2 regions of the Limosilactobacillus fermentum genome follow, and region 1 is predicted to be linked to the other one. Evidence: riboswitches for the same ligand, from Rfam matches in the RefSeq annotation. Region 1 holds a riboswitch; the other holds the start of a gene.
What was found. Region 1 has a riboswitch for thiamine pyrophosphate ahead of FG166_RS09680 (ECF transporter S component). Riboswitches for the same ligand answer to the same signal wherever they lie in the genome.
Positions count from the first base shown of each region.

Region 2: linked by a shared signal. The riboswitch ahead of FG166_RS09110 (ECF transporter S component) and the one ahead of FG166_RS09680 (ECF transporter S component) in region 1 are both predicted to bind thiamine pyrophosphate.

Region 1 covers NZ_CP040910.1:1,616,484-1,619,727, forward strand. Annotated here, with positions in the region: gene tnpA (IS200/IS605 family transposase) at 1-144, opposite strand, end outside; gene FG166_RS08180 (MerR family transcriptional regulator) at 235-660, shown strand; gene thiW (energy coupling factor transporter S component ThiW) at 657-1,160, opposite strand; gene FG166_RS09675 (ABC transporter permease) at 1,179-1,436, opposite strand; gene FG166_RS09680 (ECF transporter S component) at 1,442-1,657, opposite strand; TPP riboswitch at 1,721-1,813, opposite strand; gene FG166_RS08195 (undecaprenyl-diphosphate phosphatase) at 2,004-2,834, shown strand; partial or broken gene FG166_RS08205 (SDR family oxidoreductase) at 2,893-3,244, opposite strand, start outside.
Region 2 covers NZ_CP040910.1:1,809,785-1,813,028, forward strand. Annotated here, with positions in the region: gene FG166_RS09100 (NAD(P)/FAD-dependent oxidoreductase) at 1-147, opposite strand, end outside; gene FG166_RS09105 (nucleoside hydrolase) at 320-1,279, shown strand; TPP riboswitch at 1,647-1,736, shown strand; gene FG166_RS09110 (ECF transporter S component) at 1,807-2,385, shown strand; gene FG166_RS09115 (ATP-binding cassette domain-containing protein) at 2,389-3,244, shown strand, end outside.

The DNA of each region.
Region 1 (3,244 bases):
AGCTATATCATATAATGATTGCTTCAAGACTTCTTCTACGTGTCCTTTCAACACTTTATTACGATATTTAGTTCCCCAAATTAAATGATAATTAAGATTGTAGACTGACGTTCTACCATATGTAATTCTTTTTGTATCTTTCATACCAATAATTATATTACATTACGGTTCGATCATGTGCCCTAAGGGCACAAAAAAAGGCAATTCATCACGTCCTTAAAAGAACGTGTTTCCTTGCCCGCTTTCAAAAACGGCCTCCTCCCCTTTGTCAAACGGGACCAGAATGGGCGCCGGGCCTTCATGGATAACGACTTTAACTTCTTGAAGGTCATTAACTGCCTCAAGAAGAGTGGTGTCCCGGTTAAAGACATCGCGGGCTTTATCAACTTATGTATGCAAGGGGATCAAACCCTTGCCGAACGCTACGATTACCTAGACCAAGAAGAAACGGTCATCGAAGCTAAGGTGGCCGAATTGCAAGAACAACTCGATTTCTTGCGCTTCAAAAAGTGGTACTACAAAACGTCTCTACAGGCCGGGACCGAAGCCGTCCACTTTATGGAGGGGACCAACGTCGTCCAACCAGACATTCACGAACAGTACCTAAAACTTAAGCAGCAAACCCCGCCGGACCAGTTCCGTCAGTTAATCGACCTTTAGCCCCGCTCTATTTCCCAGGAAATGACTGGCCATAGCGCCCGTACCAAGACGTAGGCCAGTGCGGCGCCAACGACCGCACTAGCCGAAAAGCTTGGGATAAATAACATTAAACCACCCTTACCGAATAAAAGCATTGCCAGCGGGACCGCCACTAGGGCGCCCACCAAGCCGGTTCCGACCACCTCCCCGAGGACGGCCAGGACCGGTTTTTTGAACTTCTGGTATAACCAACCGGCCAAGAAGGCGCCGATCATGCTACCCGGGAAAGCAAAGACCGTCCCGGTTCCCAGCAGGTTCCGTAGGATTGAAGTTGCCAAGGCTTGACCAAGTGCCCACCAGGGACCCAGGATGATCCCACTCAAGACGTTGACCAGGCTTTGGACCGGTGCGCACTTAGCGATCCCGATCGGAAAGGAAAAGAGACTCCCCCCGTAGGTAGCAATGGCGACAAACAGGGCGGTCAACACCAACTTTTTAATCTGCGTTTGCTTTGGCTCCATTAGTTGCTCCCCCTTTAGTTAGGCTGGTTGAATGGCGTGCGCCCTGACCAAGAGGCGGACAACGTAGTGGACTAAGACGGCCCCAAACAAAAGGTCGGAAACGAGCCGGGTGCAAAACAGGGCGAGAATCATCGGTAGAGCTAAGTGAATGTAACCCTGCTTAAAGATTTCGTAGGCAAAGGACACCACCGTGACCCAAAAGGCCGATGAAATCAGCGCCGGCCAGCCCCAGTTCTTGTAGCGCAGGGTTAAAAAGCCCAGTTCACTCCCGGCCACGGCGGCTAACACCTCCCAATCACGGCCGTCCCCGGGAGCCGGAGAATGGCAATTGCTAGTGGTCCGGCCATGATCCAAAGGCCAAATAAGACCTCGTTGGCAAAGGGACCGATCACGAGGTAAAGCGGGGCGTAAATGACGTCTGTTCCGACAAAGAGCGCCCCAAATATTAGGGCGATCAACATGATGAAGATAATGTCTTTGAGTGTGAGATGCTTCATGGTTTTCACTCCAAAAAAAGCCCTTCTGTCCGGGGGCAGAAGAGCTGGAATGGCGGGGAAATTCCGTTGATTCAACTATCTTCCTCCGCTAGTATTAACTAGATCAGGTTCAATGGGTATTTCTCAGCTAAATCAATAGCACCCCAGACAGATTCTGATATTTACGTTACCCTAAGTCAACCACACTTCCGCCCAAAAGAAAAGGGGCAGTTTGAATTACCGGGGACCAAAATTTACAAGAACTTTACCAAAGACTGACCATAGCTCCTCTTCCCCTTGCTATAATGGTAGCTGAATAAATTTGCGGAGCCCCTTTAAAGTAGTCGGGGCGCAAGGAGGATATGCTGTGCTTGAAATACTGAAAGCCGTGATCTTAGGAATCGTTGAAGGAATCACCGAATTTTTACCGATCAGTTCGACCGGTCACCTGGTCCTTGTCGATGAGTTTATTAAGCTCAACGAACCCAAGAAGTTTATCGACATGTTCAACGTCGTGATCCAACTTGGGGCCATCATGGCGGTGGTGGTCTTGTACTTCCACAAACTCAACCCCTGGTCACCGAAAAAGTCCCGCTTGGAACGGTCCCAAACCTGGACCCTGTGGAAAAAGGTGATCATCGCCGTGATTCCTTCGGTGATCATCGGCTTACCGCTCAACGACTGGATGGACGCCCACCTCATGAACTGGCTGGTGGTTTCGATCGCCCTGATCGTTTACGGGGTCTTGTTCATCGTAATCGAAAACCACAACCAAAACCTACGGCCCCGCTTTGACAGCCTCAACACCCTACCTTACAAGGTGGCCATTCTGATCGGGTGCTTCCAGATCCTCTCCTTGATCCCCGGAACGTCGCGGTCGGGAGCTACGATCCTAGGGGCGATCCTCATTGGGACTTCACGCTACGTGGCCGCCGAATTCTCCTTCTTCTTGGCGATCCCGACCATGTTCGGGGCCTCCCTGTTGAAGTTGTACAAGTTCTTCGCCCACGGCGGGACCCTGGCCGGCAACCAAGGCCTCATCTTGGCCGTTGGGGTGATCGTTTCCTTCGTGGTGGCCTACGCCTCGATCCGTTTCTTGTTAAATTACATCAAGACCAAGGACTTCAAGGCCTTTGGGTGGTACCGGATCATCCTCGGGGTGATCGTGATTGCCTACTTCGCCCTGTTAGCCCACTAATCCGTTAACTGCATCAAAAAGACCGGCTGTGATTACCAGCCGGTCTTTTTTGATGCAGTTAGTTAACCGTCCAACCCCCATCGGCCTTGACGATGTCGCCGTTGATAAAACTTGCTTCGTCTGAGGCCAAGAAGAGGGCTAAGTTGGCAATTTGTCCCGGTTGACCAATTGGGGTCTCACCAGTGGCCTGCAGGGCTTGCATCCCCAGTGGGTCCGGTGCTGTAATCGTGGTTTGGATGTTGGTAGCCACCCCACCTGGCGCAATGGCGTTGGCCCGCACCTTACCAAAACGTCCGTACGTCCCGGCGATGTTTTTAGTCAACCCCACCAAAGCGTGTTTAGCCATGGTGTAAGCCGCCCCACCCCGGGTCCCGAAGAGGCCACCGACTGAGGCGTTATTAATGATGACC
Region 2 (3,244 bases), 190 kb from region 1:
TTCCGGGTAGAGGGCGGCGGGTTGGCCCCCCAGTTGGGGCAGTGCTTCGATTAGTTGGGCCTTTAGCTGGTGTAGGCCGCAGTAAAAGGCGGCGAACATCCCGGCCGGACCCCCACCAATAATCGTCACGTCATAGCGTTCTTCCATCGTTTCTTCCTCCTCGTTTTGGTTACCCTGCCGATTATACCACGCCCGCTTTTCTGAACAATTATTATGAATGTTCGGACTTTCTTGATTTTAATTTGTATTTATCCGGTGATTCAAGTATCATTGAAAGCGAAATCACAATCCTAAATTATACGTTACGGAGGGTTTTATAATGGCACAAAAGAAAATGATTTTGGACCTGGACACCGGGGTCGATGACGCACTAGCAATTGCTTACGCGGTTGCTGCACCCGACGTTGATTTGATCGGGATTATTTCTTCTTACGGAAACAACCTGCTCGACGTCTGCGCTAAAAACAGCCTTAAGTTGCTAGAACTGCTCGGTCAGACCGATGTTCCGGTTTACAAGGGTTTACCTCACTCCAGCACCAGCGATCATTTCGATGTGATGCAAGTTTCCAAGGACATCCACGGTGACAACGGAATTGGTGACGTTGACCTGCCAGAACCAAAGCGGGCCTTAGAAGAAATGTCTGGGGTCGACTTCTACATTGAAGCCGCCCACCAATACGGCCAAGACCTGATCATCATTCCAACCGGCCCGATGACCAACCTGGCCGCCGCCCTGGAAAAGGACCCCGAGATTGCCCACTTGATCGGCAACGTTACCTTCATGGGTGGGGCCCTGACCGTTGAAGGGAACGTGACCGACGTGGCCGAAGCCAACATCAACCAAGATGCTAAGGCAGCCGACGTGGTCTTACGAAGCGACCTACCACTGACGATGGTTGGCTTGGACGTCACTTTGCGGACCCTCTTAACTAAGAAGGAAACCCAACAGTGGCGCGAACTGGGCACCAAGTCCGGGATTGCCTTTGCTGACATCACCGACTTTTACATCGATGCCTACTACAACTTAGACATCGACAAGAACGGTTGCGCCCTGCACGACCCACTGGCCGTCGGGGTCTCCTTAGACCCAACCTTTGTGACCACGATTTCCCTGTTCATGAAGGTAATCTACGACGAAAACAACTACGGCCGTACGATTGGGGATAAGGACCGCTTAAACGACCCGAACCCGAATACCAAGGTGGCCGTCGACGTCGACAAGGAGCGCTACTTAGCCACCTTCATGGACCTGTTGACCAACTTGTTTAAGGAACACTAATAGGAAGTGCGGAACAACCTTCTCGACGGGCCATGGGCTAAGCCAGGAAGTGAGCGAAATAATGCTCACTTCCTTTTTCTTTTGTCCTCCACACCACTCTCCGTTGTCTTACGATGTTACCCGTTTTCGTCACGCCACGTTCCGTGGTCTTAGTCTTTTGGTAACTTTTCCACCGCTTTTCCACTTTTCCCCAAGGGGTTGTGGATAATTACGGACTTATCCCCAAGATATGGGTAGCCCTTTTTCCAACCTAGTCAGAGCACTCCCGTTTTTTAACAAGGCGTGGCGCCACGAACCGTCCTAAGCAGGCGATCGGTAAGAATTTTCTTGCCCCCACTACCAAAAACAGGTATGATGGTCTTAAATCATATCTTGTCTGGGGTGCCATTGGCTGATAAATACCCATTGAACCTGCTTTGGTTAGGACCAACGAAGGGAACGACAGGTAATCACCGTCAAAAATCAGCCACCCCATGTCCCGGGGTGGCTTTTTCTTTGGGCAAGGAATGGTAAAAATTTTTGGAGGAATGTTTCTCATAAATAAATCACGTTTCGGATTGCGCGACGTCATCTTACTTGCCCTAATCGGGATCATCTTCGGGGTGATCTACTTTGCCGGCGACTTTGTTTACAACGCCGTTACCTTAGCCCTGACGCCAATCGGCCTGGGGGCGGCCGGCAACGACTTTACAATGGGCCTGTGGTGCATGGCCGGACCATTAGCCGGTTTCATGCTCAAGCGCCCGGGATCCGCCTTTTTGGGCGAATTTCTCGGGGCGGCCGGGGAAATGTTTTTAGGCGGCCAATGGGGGGCTTCGAACCTGATTTCCGGGGCGGTCCAAGGGGTTGCTTCTGAACTCGGGTTCACCCTAGTTGGCTACCGGATGTACAACTGGCTGACGATCCTGTCAACGACGGCCACCACCACCATCCTAACCTTTGCCTGGGACTGGTTCCGTAACGGTTACAGCCACTTCGCCCTGCCGATCCTCTTAGCCTGCTTTGCGATTCGCTTCATCTCGATGTTTCTTTTCTGCGGGGTCTTGGTCAAGTTGATCACTAACCTCTTGGAACGCGCCCACGTCATCCCGCAAGCCCAGGCCTAACCCATGGAATACCGTATCCAGCACCTAAACTTTGCCTACCAAGAGGAACCGGTTTTAGTCGACCTAAACCTAACCCTGCCGGCCGGGGAGCTCTACCTCTTTTCCGGCCCTTCTGGTAGTGGAAAATCGACCCTCTTGAGCATTATGGCCGGCCTCTTACCCCGGTACGGAGGGACCTTAACCGGCGAGGTAAGTGGGGTCGAACCGGGCACGGCTTCCTTGATGTTTCAGGACCCGAGCCTCCAGTTTGCCCTCGACACCCCGCGCCACGAGGTTGAGTTTGCCCTGGAAAACCTGGCGCTTCCGGCCAACCAGATCCCGGCCAAGGTGGAACAAGCGCTGAAGTTTTGCCAGGCCGACCACCTAGCCGACCGGCGCTTAGTAACCCTGTCCGGTGGTGAACAACAGCTCGTCGCCCTTGCGATCACCGTGGCCATGGATAGCCAGTTGATCCTCCTGGACGAACCCTTCGCCTCCCTCGATCATGACCACCGGACCCAATTGTTGGCCCGCTTAGTGGAGCTTAAAAACCAGGGCAAGACCGTTATCATCGCCGACCACGACTTACAGGGCTACCGCCAGTACCAGCCGACCGTGATCGCCTTTGAAAAGGGGCGCTGTCGCTTATTACAAGGCGAAGAGGCAACGGAGCGCTTTGATCAAGCCGAGCAACTAGCTAAACCACTCCCAGCTTACTTGCCAACTGAAGGGACCACGCCCCTCTTTTCCCTGGCCGACTTAAAACTAATTACGAACGGTGCAACACTGTTAACCATCGACCAGCTAGGCCTCTTTAAAGACCGGGTCACCCTGCTAACCGGGGAATCCGGTAGCGGCAAAACCACCCTCTTTCGGGCCC